Regions from separate parts of the Kocuria sp. GQ42 genome, predicted to be linked through region 1. Evidence: riboswitches for the same ligand, from Rfam matches in the RefSeq annotation. Region 1 holds a riboswitch; each other region holds the start of a gene.

Region 1 (5,287 bases):
CCCTGGGCACCGCGCGCATCGCCGACACCGTCGCCGGGCTGCCGGAGGGCCTGGACACCGTGGTCGGCGCGCGCGGCCACCGCTTCTCCGGCGGGGAGCAGCAGCGCCTGGCCATCGCCCGGACCGTGCTGCGCAACCCGCCCGTGCTGGTCCTCGACGAGGCCACCAGCGCGCTGGACAACACCACCGAGGCGCAGGTCCAGGAGGCCCTCGACCGGCTGGCCGCCGGCCGCACGACCCTGACCATCGCGCACCGGCTCTCCACGGTCGAGAACGCCGACCAGGTCGTGGTGCTCGAGGGCGGCCGCATCGTCGAGCGGGGCGCGCCGCAGGAGCTGCGCGCGGCCGGCGGCCCGTTCGCCCTGCTGGCCGCCCGGACCGCCCGTGACGACGACGCCGGCCGGCGCGCGGCCGCCGCCCGTGACGCCGCCTCGTGACCCGCGGGAGCCCGCGTGACCACGAACATCCGTGGTCACGCGGGCTCCCGCGGGTCGGCCGGCGCGCTCGGGGTCAGCCGCGCGTGCCGTGCTGGACGATCAGCGGCCGGCCGGCGGGCTGCGCCACCCGCTCGCGCGCCGTCCGGGCCGCGGCCACGAGGTGCTCCAGCGACGCCCTCGTCTCCTCGTAGCCGCGGGTCTTCAGGCCGCAGTCCGGGTTGACCCACAGGGTCCGCGCCGGGACGTGCTCGAGGGCCCGCTCGAGCAGCTGCTCGATCTCCTCCTGGGAGGGCACGCGCGGGGAGTGGATGTCCCACACGCCCGGCCCGATGCCCCGGGAGAAGCCGGCGGCCTCGAGGTCGGTCAGCACCTCCATCCGGGACCGGGCCGCCTCGATGCTCGTGACGTCGGCGTCCAGGCCGTCGATCGCCCCCACCACCTCGCCGAACTCCGAGTAGCACAGGTGGGTGTGGATCTGGGTCTCGTCCCGCACCCCCGAGGTGGCCAGGCGGAACGCGTCCACCGACCAGCCGAGGTAGGCGGGCTGGTCCGCGCGGCGCAGCGGCAGCAGCTCCCGCAGCGCCGGCTCGTCCACCTGGATGATCCCGATCCCGGCGGCCTCGAGGTCCGCGACCTCGTCCCGCAGCGCGAGCGCCACCTGGTTCGCCGTCTCGCCGAGCGGCTGGTCGTCGCGCACGAAGGACCACGCGAGGATCGTCACCGGGCCCGTCAGCATGCCCTTGACCGGCTTGTCGGTGAGGGACTGGGCGTGGCCGATCCACGGCACCGTGAACGCCTCGCCGCGCAGGCCCTGACCCTCCCGGCTGACGTCGCCCCACAGGATCGACGGGCGGGTGCAGCGGGAGCCGTAGGACTGGACCCAGCCGTGGACGGTGGTCGCGAAGCCGTCGAGGTGCTCGGCGAAGTACTGGACCATGTCGTTGCGCTCCGGCTCGCCGTGCACCAGCACGTCCAGGCCCAGCTCCTCCTGCAGCCGCACGACCCGCTCGATCTCCTCCCGCAGGAAGGCGTCGTACTGCGCGTCCGTCAGGGCTCCGGCGCGGTGCCGGGCGCGGGCAGCGCGGACCTCCGCGGTCTGGGGGAAGGAGCCGATCGTGGTGGTGGGCAGCGGGGGCAGGGGCCCGGACGCCGTGAAGGACAGGCCCTCCTGGGCGCTCCGGCGGACCTCCGCGGCCGACCGTCCGATGTCCGCGGCGGTCAGCGACCCGGCGCGCTCGCGCACGGCCGCGTCCCGGACCCCCGCGGCGTCCTGCCGGGTGCGGCGGGCCTCGGCCGCCTCGGCCAGCTCCGGCGCGACCGCCTCCGTCCCGGCGGCGAGACCGCGGGCCAGGGTGACGATCTCGCCGACCTTCTGGTCGGCGAAGGCGAGCCAGCTCCGCAGCTGCGGGTCCAGCCGGGTCTCCTCGGCCACGTCGTGCGGGACGTGGAACAGGGACGTGGAGGAGGCCACGGACACCTGGGCGCCCCCGCGGGCCAGCTCCGCGAGCTGGTCGAGCCGGCCGGCGAGGTCGGCCCGCCACACGTTGTGCCCGTCCACGGCGCCGGCCACGAGCACGGCGGAGTCCTCGCCCCGGAAGAACTCCAGCTCCTCGGCGGTGGGGGCGGCGCCCTTGACGAGGTCGAGGTGCACGGCCTCCACGCCGGAGCAGGCCAGCGGGTGCAGCAGCGGTCCGGGGGAGCCGTAGGACGTGGTGACGAACAGCTGCGGGCGCCCGGTCACGGCGGTCAGGCCCGTGTAGGCGTCCCACACGGACGCGGCGAGCTGCTCGGCGGGGACGTCCTGGTCCGCCACGAGGGCCGGCTCCTCCAGCTGCACCCAGTCCGCGCCGGCGGCGGCGAGCTCCTGGAGCAGCCGCGCGTACACGGGCAGCAGCTCGGGGAGCCGCTGCAGCGGGTCGAAGCCCGCGGGGGCGTCGTCGTCGGCCTTGGCGAGGAGGAGGAAGGACACGGGGCCCACGAGGACCGGGCGGACGGTGAAGCCGTGCGCGGCGGCGCGGCGGACGTCGGCCACGAGCCGGTCGGCGGTGGCGCGGAACGGGGTTTCCGGGCCGATCTCGGGCACGAGGTAGTGGTAGTTGGTGTCGAACCACTTGGTCAGCTCGAGCGGAGCGCGCCCGGCGTCGCCGCGGGCCAGCACGAAGCTCGCGTCGAGGCCGAGCCGGCCCTCGGCGTCGGCGAGGTCGGCGAAGCGGGTCGGCACCGCCCCGAGGGCCACGGTGGTGTCCAGGACCTGGTCGTAGAGGGGGAACGCCGCGGGCAGGGACGAGTCCCGGGCGCCGAGGCCCAGCTCCACGAGCCGGCGGTGGGTCGCCAGCTGCAGGTCGGCGGCCGCCGACTCCAGCTCCTCGCGGGTCGAGCGCCCGGCCCAGTAGGCCTCCAGGGCCTTCTTCAGCTCGCGGCGGCGGCCGATCCGGGGGTAGCCGGTGATGGTGGCGGCGGGGAACGGGACAGTGGTCATGGTGGTCTCCTGAAGAGGTGTCGAGGGGTCGTGCGGAACGGTGGGTCGGTGCGTGCTCAGGCGGGGAGCAGGAGGTCGTCGAGCGCGACGGGCACGTGCGGGACGCGCGGGAGGTCCACGTGCTCCAGCAGGTCGAGCGCGGCCCGGTGCTCGTTGAAGGTGTAGAGGTGCAGCCCGGGGGCGCCGGCGTCCAGGGCGGCGCGGGCCAGCCGCGCCGCGAAGGCCACGCCGGCGCGGTGCCGCTCGGCAGGACCGGGCGCGTCCTCCAGCGCGGCGGCCAGGCCCGGGTGGGGCGCCAGGCCCGCCAGCCGGCACAGCGTCCGGAGCCGCCGCGGGTCGGTGACCGGCATGATCCCCGGGACGATCGGGATCGTCACCCCGGCCGCCCGCGCCGCCGCGACCAGGCGCTCGTAGCGCTGCGGGCGGAAGTAGACCTGCGTGATCGCGAAGTCCGCCCCGGAGCGCTGCTTGGCCAGCAGCACCTCGACGTCGTGCCGGAACGAGGGCGACTCCGGGTGCCGGGTCGGGTAGGCGGCCACGCCCACGGCGAGCCGGCCGGCCGCCAGGGCCGCGGTGTGGCGCTGCTCGACCTCGCGCACGAGCTCCACGAGCTCGCCGGCGTGCCGCAGCTCGCCCGGCTCGGCACCGGGGTCGAGGTCGCCGCGCAGGGCCAGGACGCCCCGGACGCCGCGGCGAACCAGGGCGGCCACGGTCTGCTCCAGCTCGGCCCGGGTGCTGCCGACGCACGTCAGGTGGGCCAGGGGCCGCAGGCTCGTGCGCGCCAGGAGGTGGTCGAGCAGGGCGAGCGAGCTGTCCCGGCGCTGCTCGTCCCCGCTGTACGTCACCGAGACGTGGTCGGGACGGGTGGGCTCGAGCTCCTCGATGGTCCGCAGCAGCGTGTCGGCGCTCGCCGCGCTGCGCGGCGGATAGAGCTCGTAGGACAGGGACGGCGGCGCCGGCCGGGCGGTCGGGCGTGGTGTCACGTTCTTCCTCCAAGGGTCACCCCGAGGGAGGGCAGCAGCCGTCCCGGAGTGGACCCGGGAGGCTGCGACAGCTCCATCGGTCCTGGCGGGAGCACCGTTCCGCGCACCCGGTGGCGGGGGCGCGGATGGTTGCTGCGGCGTCGACGAGCCAGGTCTCTCGGCCGCTCTGGATAGATGCAGGACCCATTCCAGCGGGTGCCCCGCCGCGCTGCCAAGTGCGGGCGCCCAGAAGACGCCGGTGCGCCGACTGTGACGACCGCGGCGTCACAGGACGCAACACGGACGCGCGACGACGCACCGGCGGTGAGGCCCGAGAGGAGCGCAGGTCCGGGTCCGTCACGATCCGGTCTCGGGTCTTGCCGGGCCCGGGCGGGCGGCCTAGTCTTTGACAACCAACAGGTTGATCAAGGAATCAGTTGACAAACACCGTGGACCCCGGCGACGACGAGCTCGACAGGGCCTTCCTGGCCCTGGCCGACCCGGTCCGCCGCCGCATCGTCGCCCGGCTCAGCCGCGGACCGGCCACGGTCACCGAACTGGCGGAACCCTTCGCGATCTCCCTCCAGGCGGTCTCGAAGCACATCCAGGTCCTCGAGCAGGCGCAGCTCGTCACGCGCACCCGTGACGCCCAGCGCCGGCCCGTCCACCTGGACCCCGCACGGCTCGAGGCGCTCACCGCGTGGATCGACCGGTACCGGCTGGTCCGGGAGGAGCAGTTCCGCCGCCTCGACGCCGTGCTCGACACCCGAGCCGCGGACCGCGGCGAGCACACCCAGGACTGAACCATGGGACACGCACTGCACCTGACCGTCCCCGACGGCCTGCCCTTCATCGACTTCGAGCGCGAGTTCGACCACCCCGTGGCCGACGTCTTCCGCGCCCACGCCGACCCCGAGCTGTTCCGGCAGTGGATCGGGCCGCGCGGGCTGCGGACCCGGATCGACGGCTTCGAGTTCCGCCCCGGCGGCGCCTACCGGTTCGTCCAGCGCGGCGAGGACAGCGCCGAGGAGTACGCCTTCCGCGGCGTCTTCCACACGGTGCGCGAGAACGAGCTCGTGGTCCAGACCTTCGAGTACGAGGGCTGGCCCGACGCCGTGGACCTGGAGTACCTGCACTTCGAGGACCTGGGCGACGGCCGGTGCCGGCTGCGCGGGCACACCGTCCACGCGTCCCAGGAGGCCCGCGACGGGATGGTCGGATCCGGCATGGAGAAGGGGATGGCCGAGGGCTACGAGCGGCTCGAGGAGCTGCTGGGCGGGCCGACCGCGCAGGGCGGGGCCTGACCGCCGGGCGGACGCTCGGGGTGCTCCGGCCGCCGGCCGAGGGTGCGCGAGGCCAGTGCGATGAGCAGCACCAGCCCGGCCGTGAGCAGGAGCTGGCCCCGCACG
Region 2 (5,287 bases), on a different contig from region 1:
GCCGCAAGGGTCGCGCCACGCGCTGACCCACCCCCGTCGGTCGCCGAGGCCCCGTCCACCGTTCCCGGTGGACGGGGCCTCGGCCCGTTCCGGGCCGGCCGCAGGCACCCCCGGGGCACGGCACCGGGGACGGCCGCTGGGGGATACTGGGGCCATGACGCCCCCCGCCGCCTCGCCCCGCACCCGCCCGACACCCGAGCTGCGCGCCCTGGCCGCCGCCGGCCCCCGCCGGATCAGCGTCCTCGGCTCGACGGGCTCGATCGGCACCCAGGCGCTCGACGTCGTGCGGGCCGCCCGCGAGCTCGAGGGCGCGGACCCGTTCACCGTGGTCGCCCTCGCCGCCGGACCGCGGCACCTCGAGCTCCTCGCCGAGCAGGCCCTCGAGACCCGCGCCGCGCTCGTGGCGACCAGCGGCACCGCCCAGGACGCCGCCCGGCTGACCGGCCTCATCGCGGACCGGGCCGCGTCCGCCGGGGCCGGGGGATACCGCCCGGACGTCGTGCACGGGCCCGACGCCGCGTCCGCGGCCGCCGCCCACCCCGACGCCGACCTCGTGCTCAACGGGATCACCGGCTCCATCGGCCTCGCTCCCACGCTGGCGGCGCTGCGGGCCGGGCACCGGCTCGCCCTGGCGAACAAGGAGTCCCTGATCGCCGGCGGCGCCCTCGTCAAGGCCGCCGCCGCGGCCACCGGGGACCCGGACGCCCTGATCCCCGTCGACTCCGAGCACTCCGCGCTGGCGCAGGCGCTGCGCGGCGGCACCGCCGGGGAGGTGGACCGGCTCGTGCTGACGGCCTCCGGCGGGCCCTTCCGCGGCCGGTCCCGGGCGGAGCTCGAGGCGGTCACCCCCCGGGACGCGCTGCGCCACCCGACGTGGGACATGGGGCTGATGGTGACGACCAACTCGGCGACCATGGTGAACAAGGCCCTCGAGGTGCTCGAGGCCCACCTGCTCTTCGACGTGCCCCTCGAGCGCATCGACGTGGTGGTCCACCCCCAGTCGGTCGTGCACTCCATGGTCCAGTTCGTGGACGGCTCCACCCTCGCCCAGGCCTCGCCCCCGGACATGCGCCTGCCCATCGCCCTCGGCCTGGCCTGGCCGCACCGGGTGCCCGGGGCCGCCCTGCCGTGCGACTGGACGCGCGCCACGGAGTGGACCTTCGAACCCCTCGACCCGGTGGCGTTCCCCGCCGTCGAGCTCCTCAAGGCGGCGGGCGAGCGGGGCGGGACCTTCCCCGCCGTGTTCAACGCGGCCAACGAGGAGGCGGTGCACGCCTTCCACGACGGCCGGATCCGGTTCCCCGCCATCGTGGACACGGTCGAGGCGGTCCTGGGTGAGCACGACGACGACGGCCCGCTGGAGCTCGAGGCCGTGCTGGCGGCCGAGCGCTGGGCCCGCCGGCGGGCCCGCGAGGTCCTCGCGCGCTGACCGGGCCGGGGCCGGCCCCTCCGCACGTGCTAGTCTGTCGGGCGGATGACGAGTCCCAGCGTGCAGCCCTGGCTTGCTGGGCGGCAACCCTCTCCCGTAGTGGGGTGCCCCAGGTGAACCATCCGGCACCGGCCGACGACGGCCGGCGGCAAGTACGGTCCTACCGCGCACGCGCCCTCCGGCGCGCCCTCGACCGTGGCCGCCGGACCCGTTGGCCCCGGTGGAGACCTCCGACACCCCGGACCCACGGAAAGGCACCACATGCGATCGCAGCGCCTCCCCTTCCTCGCCCTGGCCACGACCCTCGGCCTCGCCCTCACCGCCTGCGGCGGCTCCGCCGGGGAGTCCTCCGGCGAGGGCGTGCTCGCCGACGACAAGGTCACCATCGGCGTGGTGGGCACCGACCCGACCCACGACGCCCTCCAGCGGGTGGCCGAGGAACAGGGCATCACCGTCGAGTACGTCGACTTCTCCGACTACAACCAGCCGAACCCCGCCACCGAGTCCGGTGACGTGGAGATGACCTGGTTCCAGCACGTCCCGTTCCTCGCCGACTACAACAACGCGGCCGGGGGCTCCATCACCCCGATCGGCTCGACCTCGATCTACCCGCTGGGCCTGTACTCCAACCAGTACGACTCCGTGGAGCAGTTCCAGGAGGGCGACGAGATCGCGGTGCCCAACGACGCCGTGAACCTCTCCCGGGCCCTGCTCGTGCTCGAGGCCGCAGGTCTCGTGGAGCTGACCGGCGACACCCTCATCCCCACCGAGCTCGACGTCGACACCGAGGCCTCCACGGTGCGCGTCACCCCGGTCTCCGCGGAGCAGACGGTGCTCTCGCTCGACTCGGTGGCCGGCTCGGTCATCAACAACGACTTCCTCTCGCGGGCCGACATCGACCCGCAGTCCGCGCTCGCCCAGGACGACCCCGAGTCCGAGGGCTCCCGCGCCTACGTCAACCTCTTCACCACCACGGAGGAGCTCGCCGACGACGAGACCCTCCGGCAGGTCGCGGACCTCTACCACGAGCAGGCCGTGATCGACGCCGAGATGGAGGAGACCAAGGACACCGCCGTGCCGCTGCAGCTGGAGCCGGAGGAGCTCCAGGAGCTGACCGCGCGCTACCAGCAGGAGCTGAAGGACCAGGAGCAGTGAGCGCGGCGGTCCCCGCCGGGCCGTCCGCACCCGGGCGCCCGGACGAGGTGCTCGTCTCCTTCCGCAACGTCTCCAAGACCTTCCGCACCGGCTCGGGGCGGGCGGCGCGCGAGGTGCTCGCGGTCGACGACGTCACCCTCGACGTCCGCCGCGGCGAGATCTTCGGCGTGATCGGCTACTCCGGGGCGGGCAAGTCCACCCTCGTGCGCCTGATCAACGGGCTCGAGCCCGTGTCCTCGGGCTCCCTGACCGTGGAGGGCTTCGAGGTGGCCGGCCGGCGCGAGACCGAGCTGGCGCCCGTGCGGCAGGAGATCGGGATGATCTTCCAGCAGTTCAACCTCTTCACCTCCCGCACCGTCGCCGGCAACGTCGAGTACCCGCTCAAGCGGGCCGGCTGGCCGAAGGAGAAGCGCCGGGCGCGGGTGGCCGAGCTGCTCGAGTTCGTGGGCCTCGCCGCCCGCGCCGGCAACTACCCGGAGCAGCTCTCCGGCGGGCAGAAGCAGCGCGTGGGCATCGCCCGCGCCCTGGCGACCAGCCCGAAGCTGCTCCTGGCCGACGAGTCGACGAGCGCCCTCGACCCGGAGACCACGCAGGAGGTGCTGCAGGTGCTGCAGCGGGTCAACCGGGAGCTCGGGATCACGATCGTGATCATCACCCACGAGATGGACGTGGTCCGCGCGATCGCCGACCGCGTGGCCGTGATGCAGGACGGGAAGGTCGTGGAGCACGGCTCCACCGTGGACATCTTCGCCCGGCCCCGCACCGAGACCGCCCGCCGCTTCGTCTCCTCCGTCCTGCACTCGGTGCCGGACGCCCGCGAGGTCGAGCGGCTGCGCCGCGCCCACCGGGGGCGCCTGGTGATCGTGGACGTCGGCGACGGCGTGGACATCGGCGGGGTGCTCTCGGACGGCGCCGCCCGCGGGGTCCGCTTCACCATCGCCTACGGCGGGATCAGCGTGCTCCAGGAGCAGTCGTTCGGGTCCCTGACCTTCGAGCTGACCGGCGCGGACACGGCCGTGCAGGCCGTGGTCGACGAGATGTCCCGCATCACGACCCTGAGAGAGGTGGCCGCGTGAACGACTGGTCCGTCCTGGGACCCGAGCTGCTGTCCGCGCTCGGGGAGACCCTCTACATGGTGGCGGTCACGCTGCTGCTCGCCGGCCTGCTCGGTCTGCTCGTGGGCGTCGGCCTCTACGTCACCCGCCGGGGCAACATCCTGGAGAACCGGGCGGTGCACGAGGGCCTCAACCTCGTGGTGAACTTCGTCCGGCCGATCCCGTTCATCATCCTGCTGGCCGCGCTGGGACCGGTGACCCAGGGGGTCGTCGGGACCCGGCTGGGGCCCAACGCCGCGATCTTCGCGATGACCATCGGGGCCATGTTCGCGGTGGCGCGCATCGTCGAGCAGAACCTCATGAGCGTGGACCCCGGGGTCGTGGAGGCGGCCCGCTCCATGGGCGTCTCCCGCGGCCGGATCATCACCACGGTGATCCTGCCCGAGGCGCTGGGCCCCCTGGTGCTCGGTTACACCTTCCTGGTCATCGGCATCACGGACATGTCGGCGATGGCCGGGGCCATCGGCGCCGGCGGCCTGGGCGACTTCGCCCTGCGCCTGGGCTACCAGCGGTTCAACGACGAGGTCACGTGGGCGGCGGTCGCCGTCATCGTGGTCCTGGTCCAGCTCGTGCAGGTGGTGGGCAACCGGCTGGCCCGCCGGATCCTGCGCCGCTGAGGCGCCCCGCCCCGCAGCCCACCGACGGCCGGTGCGCCTCCCTCCCGGGAGGGCACCGGCCGTCGTCGTGCCATGGTGCGCCGGGTGCCCGACGTCCAGGATGGTGGTGCAGACTGGTCCTCGCCGTGCCGAGCGCACGGCCCCGACGTCCCCGGCGCCCGCCGGGGTCCCTCGACGATCCCGGGAGGTCCGACGGATGGGTGTCGTGCTGTTCCTCGTGGGCGTGCTGCTGGCCGCCGCCGCCATCGCGGTCTCCATCGCCCTCCACGAGATCGGCCACCTCGTGCCGGCCAAGCTCTTCGGCGTGCGCGTCACGCAGTACATGGTCGGCTTCGGGCGCACCGTGCTCTCCCGCCGGCGCGGCGAGACGGAGTACGGGCTCAAGGCGGTCCCGCTGGGCGGCTACATCTCCATGGTGGGGATGTACCCGCCGGCGCGCGCGGGCTCGACGGCCCGCGCCTCGAGCACCGGCGTGTTCCAGCAGATGGCGGCCGAGGCCCGCGGCGGCGCCGCGGACCAGCTCCTCCCCGGGGACGAGGACCGCGTGTTCTACCGGCTGCCCGTGTGGAAGCGGATCGTGATCATGCTCGGCGGCCCGGTGATGAACCTCCTGCTCGGAACCCTGTGCCTGGCCGTCCTGCTCTCCGGCTTCGGGACGGCGACGCCCACCACGACGGTCGCGTGGGTGTCCGAGTGCGTGGTGGCCGCGGAGCGCCAGGCCGCCGGGCAGACCGAGTGCCGGCCGGAGGACCCCCAGGCCCCCGCGAACGCCGCTGGGCTGCGCCCCGGGGACGTCGTCACGGCCGTCGACGGCGCCCCGGTCGGCTCCTGGGACGAGCTCACCGCCCGGATCCGGGACCGGGCCGGCGAGCGGATCCCGGTGGTGGTCGAGCGGGACGGCCGGACGGTGTCCGCGGCGCTGACCCCCATCCTCTCCTCGCGTCCCGTGCTGGACGACTCCGGCGTCGCCG
Region 3 (5,287 bases), on a different contig from region 1:
CCGGGCCGACGAGGCCGCGGCGCGGATCAGTCCTGCCGGGGAGACCCCGGCCCGCGGCTGACCCCCTCGGGGCCCGCCACGGGTCGGGGACCGGGGCGGCCCCATTCGCTCCAGGAGCCGTCGTAGACCGCGACGTCCTCGCGGCCGGCGAGGTGGGCGCCGAGCGCCAGGACGCACGCCGTGAGGCCCGAGCCGCAGCTGGTGACGATCCGCCGCCCCTCGGGCGCGGCCGCCGCGATCCGCTCCCGCAGCTGCGGCAGCGGCAGCAGCCGCCCCTGCCCGTCCTGCAGGTCGGTGTAGGGCAGGCTGACCGCCCCCGGCATGTGGCCGGCGCGCAGGCCCGGCCGCGGCTCGGGCTCGGTGCCCGCGAACCGGCCGGCGGAGCGGGCGTCCAGGACGGTGGCGCCCGGGTCGGCCAGGGCGCGGGCGACGTCCTCCGCCCCGACGAAGCCGCCCGGACGGGGCGCGAGCTCGACGTCGCCGGGCTCGGCCGGCGGCGCGGCGTGCGCCCCCGTGGGCCGGCCCTCCGCGGCCCACGCCGGGAGACCGCCGTCGAGGACGGCGACCCGGTCGAAGCCCGCGGTCCGGAGCAGCCACCAGACGCGGGCGGACGCGAAGACGCCCTTGGCGTCGTAGGCCACCACCGTGCTCGTGCGCGAGATGCCGAGCGCCCGGGCCGCCGCGCTCAGCTGCTCCGCCGGGGGCGCCGTGTGCGGCAGGTCCGAGGACGGGTCCGAGAAGGCCCCGTCCAGGTCCAGGAGCACCGCCCCGGGAAGGGCCTCCTCGGCCCGGTTGAGCGTGGAGCTCGCGTCCACGAGCACCAGCCGGGGGTCCTGGAGGTGCTCGGCCAGCCAGTGGGTGCTCACCACGGGCCCGGGGAGCGCGAGCGGGGCGTCGTCGTGCGGGGTGCTGCTGGGCGGGGTGCTGTGCTGCGGGGTGCCGGTGCTCACGCGCCTCAGGCTAGTGCGGTGGACCCCGGGACGCCGGGTCAGGAGGCGCCGGCGAGCGCGCGCTCGAGGTCCTCCAGCTGGTCCTCGACGTCCTCGATGCCCACCGAGAGCCGCACCAGGTCCACGGGCACGGCCAGCGCGGTGCCCTTCACGGAGGCGTGCGTCATCTCGGAGGGGTAGCAGATCAGGGACTCCACCCCGCCCAGGCTCACCGACAGCGAGTACAGCCGGGTGCCCTCCGCCACCGCCCGGGCGGCGGCCTCCCCACGGGTCAGCCGGAAGGAGACCATGCCGCCGAACCCGCGCATCTGCGCGGCGGCGAGCGCGTGGCCGGGGTGCCCGGGCAGCCCGGGGTAGAGCACCTGCGCGACCTCGGGGCGCTCCAGGAGCCACTCGGCGATCCGCTGCGCGTTGTCCTGGTGGCGCTCCATCCGCAGGCTCAGGGTCTTGAGCCCGCGGGCGGCCAGGTAGCTGTCCTGGGGGCCCGCCACGGCGCCGGCGGCGAACTGCTGGAAGCCGACCGCCTCGGCGAGCGGGGCCCCGCGCCACTGGGCCGTGCCCACGACCACGGCGCCGCCGAGCACGTCGGAGTGCCCCCCGATGTACTTCGTGGTGGAGTGCACCACGGCGTGCGCGCCGAGCTCGAGGGGGGTCTGCAGGTACGGGGACGCGAAGGTGTTGTCGACGACGAGCAGCGCCCCGGCGTCCCGGGCCAGCTGCGCCCACGCCGCCACGTCGGCGATGCCGAGCAGCGGGTTGGACGGCGTCTCGAGCCACAGCACCTTGGTGGCGCCGGGGCGCACGGCCGCCCGGACGGCGTCGAGGTCCGTGATCTCCACGGGCGTGTGCCCGATGTCCCACGGGGCGAGGACCCGGGTGATCAGCCGGTTGGTGCCGCCGTAGCCGTCGGCGCCGAGCACGATGTGGTCGCCCGGGCGCAGCACGGCGCGCAGCAGGGCGTCCTCGGCGGCGATCCCCGAGGCGAACGCGAACCCCCGCTCGCCACGCTCCAGGGCCGCGAGCTGCTCCTCGAAGCCGCTGCGGGTGGGGTTGGAGCCGCGGCTGTACTCGTGCCCGGCGCGCAGCACGTTGATCCCGTCCTGGGCGAACGTGGAGGTCTGGTAGATCGGCGGGATGACCGCCCCGGTCAGCGGGTCGGGCTCCTGGCCGGCGTGGACGGCGGTGGTCGTGAAGCCCCGGTGGCGGGTGCGGGTCTCGGTGGGGGACGTCATGGCGGGGCTCACTTCCGGGTGGTCTGGACGGCGGTGACGACGGTGTCGAGGGCCTGGCCGAGGTCGGCCACGAGGTCCTGGGGGGACTCGAGGCCGATCGAGAGCCGGATCGTGGTCTCGGCGATCCCGCCGGCCCGGCGCTGCTCGGGGGTCAGGCGGCAGTGCGTCATGGCCGCCGGGTGGGCCACGAGGCTGCGGGTGTCCCCGATGTTGGCGACCAGCTTGAACAGCCGGAGCGCGTCGATGAACGGGCCCACGGCGCCGTCCGGGGCGGCGAGGTCGAAGGAGAACACGGAGCCGGTCCCGCGCGGGAAGTCCCGGGCCGCGATGCCGGCGCCGGGGTCCCCCGGCACGCCGGGGTGGTGGACCCGGGCGACGGCGGGGTGCCCGGCCAGGAACTCGGCCACCGCCAGCGCCGAGGCCGTGTGGCGGGCCACGCGCAGGTCGAGGGTCTCGGTGCCCTGCAGGATCTGGCTGGCGTTGAACGGGGAGAGCGTGGTGCCGAGGTCGTGCACGTACTTCGCCCGGACCAGGTGCAGGTAGGGGCTGGCGGCGGCGCACTTGTCGACGAGGCTGAGCCCGCCCCAGCGGGCGCGGGCCTGGGTGAACTGCGGCCACTTGTCCGGCCGCGCGGACCAGTCGAAGGTCCCGCCGTCCACGACCGCCCCGGCGAGCGCGTTGCCGTGCCCGCCCAGGAACTTGGTGGCCGAGTGCACCACGATGTCCGCGCCCTTCTCCAGCGGCCGGTACAGGGCCGGGGACGCGAGGGTGTTGTCGACGACGACGGGCACCCCGGCGGCCCGGGCGACGTCGGCGATCCCGGGCAGGTCCGGGAGGGTGGCCAGCGGGTTGCCGATGGACTCGAGCAGGAACGCGCGGGTGTCGGGGCGCACGGCCGCGGCCCACGCCCCCGGGGCGGTGGGGTCCACGAAGGAGACCTCGATGCCGTAGTCCGCGAAGGAGTCGGTGAGCAGGTCCACCGTGCCCCCGTAGAGCTTCTCGGAGGCCACGAGGTGCTTCCCGGCGCCCTGGCCGAGCAGGGCCAGCAGCGCCACGGCCACGGCGGACTGGCCCGAGCCGGTCGCCACGGCGCCCGCGCCGCCCTCGAGGTCGCTGATCCGCTGCTCGAGCACGGCCACCGTGGGGTTGCCGGTGCGCGTGTAGGTGAAGCCCGCCCGGGTCTGGGCGAACATCTGCCGGGCCGCCTCGTAGTCCGGGAACTCGAAGGCCGCGGTCTGGTAGATCGGCACCGTTAGGGTGCGCTGGGTGACCTGGTCGTGGGTGCCGGCGTGGATCTGCCGGGTCGCGAGGTCGTGGTCGGTCACGGGGATGGACATGGCGCTGCTCCTGTGCCTTGCTCTTACCCGCACCGGTCATCCGCGCGGGCCCGGTGGGCACGCCGCGGAAGATGCAGGCCGCTTCCTCATCCGAACCACCCAATGAGCATGGGGTTGGTGCGTGACCAAGTCGGAGCTTGGCGGTCACGTCTCGTGAAGCTGGAACAACACTATGCGCAGAGGTAGTGGGTGTCCCTCCGCGTCGGAAGATGACGACCGTGACGGTTCGTGACGCCGGCCGTGCGCGCCGGGCCCGGCGCGGGCCCTCGCGTCAGGCCCGGGTGTCGATGTCCTCGAAGATCAGGAACGTCTGGGTGTCCACCACGCCGGGCAGCTGCTGGACGTGCTCGAAGATCACCTGCCGCAGGTGCACGGTGTCCACGGCCCGCACGAGGAGCATGACGTCGAAGTTCCCGCCCACCAGGGCGATGTGGTGCACGGCGGGGATCGCCTGGAGCTGGGCGCACAGCTCCCGCCAGGTGTTCTGCTGGAGCTTGAGCGTCACGTACGCGGAGGCCTGCAGGCCCGCCCGGACCGGGTCGATCACGGTGCTGAAGCGCAGGATCACCCCCTCGTCCCGGAGCCGGTTGATCCGGGCGTAGGCGTGGGCGCGGGAGACGTGCACGGCCGCGGCGATCGCCGTCACGGACTGCCTCGCGTCCCGGGACAGCTCCGCGAGGATCTTCCGGTCGGTCTCGTCCAGCGGCACGGGGGTCGAGGGCACGGCGGGCTCCTTCGGGGCGGGTCGGGCGCGGCGCCCGGAACGTGTCGGACGAATGCGTGTGCTCCACGCCACACTAGAACATTTCGTCCACGTGCGGTGCACTGTCTGTCTCAGACTTCTGCATTTTCCCCGCTCTGTGGATACGAACCATGCCCGGTTCCCATACTGGGGAGACAGAGCCGCACCACCTTCCTGCCCTCCCCGGACCGCGGCCGCACCGGGGACCGACCGAGGGGACACCATGAGCCAGACCGTCGAGACCCCCGAGGACCCGATCCTCCGGGCCTCCCAGAGCTTCGGCATCACGCCGGAGCAGTACATGCTCCCGGCCCGCGGCGAGATCCGCATGGTCGACCCCAGCGGGCGGCTGCTCGCCCCCGAGGAGCAGGGCACCGGCCCCGGCCACGAGTACCCGCTGCCGGCCCCGGACGTCCTGCTGGGCGCCTACGAGAAGCTGGTGATCGGGCGGCGGGTCAACGACCAGAACTCCGCGCTGGTCCGCCAGGGCCGGATGGCCGTCTACCCGTCCAGCCACGGCCAGGAGGCCTGCCAGGTGGCGGCCGCCCTGTGCCTCGAGGAGGGCGACTGGCTGTTCCCGACCTACCGGGACACCGTGGCGGTCATGACCAAGGGCGTGGACCCGATGCAGGTCATGGCGATCTTCCGCGGCGAGTGGCACAGCGGCTACGACCCGTACGAGCACTGCGTGGGCATCCAGTCGACCCCGCTCACCACCCAGCTGCTGCACGCGGTGGGCGTGGCCCACGCCGCCAAGCTGCGCGGCGAGGACACCGTGGTCCTGGCGATGTGCGGGGACGGCGCCACCAGCGAGGGCGACTTCCACGAGGCCCTGAACTTCGCGGCCGTGTTCAAGCTGCCGGTCGTGTTCTTCGTGCAGAACAACGGCTACGCGATCTCCGTGCCCCTGTCCCAGCAGTCCGCGGCCCCGAGCCTCGCCCACAAGGCGGTGGGCTACGGCATGGCCGGCGAGCGCGTGGACGGCAACGACCTCGTGGCGCTGCTCGCCACCCTGCGGCGCGCCGT

What was found. A riboswitch is a leader RNA that binds a small molecule or an ion and turns the genes downstream of it on or off. The one in region 1 is predicted to bind S-adenosylmethionine.
Region 2: it holds a riboswitch for S-adenosylmethionine, as region 1 does, so the genes downstream of both, AC6CH6_RS07550 (MetQ/NlpA family ABC transporter substrate-binding protein) here and AC6CH6_RS13985 (methylenetetrahydrofolate reductase) in region 1, are expected to answer to the same signal.
Region 3: it holds a riboswitch for S-adenosylmethionine, as region 1 does, so the genes downstream of both, AC6CH6_RS16425 (O-acetylhomoserine aminocarboxypropyltransferase/cysteine synthase family protein) here and AC6CH6_RS13985 (methylenetetrahydrofolate reductase) in region 1, are expected to answer to the same signal.

The regions. Positions count from the first base shown of each region.
Region 1 covers NZ_JCAXEN010000006.1:269,936-275,222, forward strand. The annotation lists gene AC6CH6_RS13975 (ABC transporter ATP-binding protein) at 1-437, shown strand, start outside; gene metE (5-methyltetrahydropteroyltriglutamate--homocysteine S-methyltransferase) at 511-2,916, opposite strand; gene AC6CH6_RS13985 (methylenetetrahydrofolate reductase) at 2,973-3,899, opposite strand; SAM riboswitch class I at 3,970-4,076, opposite strand; gene AC6CH6_RS13990 (ArsR/SmtB family transcription factor) at 4,328-4,681, shown strand; gene AC6CH6_RS13995 (SRPBCC family protein) at 4,685-5,182, shown strand; gene AC6CH6_RS14000 (amino acid permease) at 5,128-5,287, opposite strand, start outside.
Region 2 covers NZ_JCAXEN010000002.1:455,843-461,129, forward strand. The annotation lists gene AC6CH6_RS07540 (GlsB/YeaQ/YmgE family stress response membrane protein) at 1-26, shown strand, start outside; gene dxr (1-deoxy-D-xylulose-5-phosphate reductoisomerase) at 155-1,429, shown strand; SAM riboswitch class IV at 1,474-1,590, shown strand; gene AC6CH6_RS07550 (MetQ/NlpA family ABC transporter substrate-binding protein) at 1,691-2,584, shown strand; gene AC6CH6_RS07555 (methionine ABC transporter ATP-binding protein) at 2,581-3,660, shown strand; gene AC6CH6_RS07560 (methionine ABC transporter permease) at 3,717-4,316, shown strand; gene AC6CH6_RS07565 (M50 family metallopeptidase) at 4,513-5,287, shown strand, end outside.
Region 3 covers NZ_JCAXEN010000008.1:218,908-224,194, reverse strand. The annotation lists gene AC6CH6_RS16440 (SDR family oxidoreductase) at 1-61, shown strand, start outside; gene AC6CH6_RS16435 (sulfurtransferase) at 27-950, opposite strand; gene AC6CH6_RS16430 (cystathionine gamma-synthase) at 989-2,182, opposite strand; gene AC6CH6_RS16425 (O-acetylhomoserine aminocarboxypropyltransferase/cysteine synthase family protein) at 2,191-3,519, opposite strand; SAM riboswitch class IV at 3,557-3,678, opposite strand; gene AC6CH6_RS16420 (Lrp/AsnC family transcriptional regulator) at 3,791-4,243, opposite strand; gene AC6CH6_RS16415 (thiamine pyrophosphate-dependent enzyme) at 4,485-5,287, shown strand, end outside.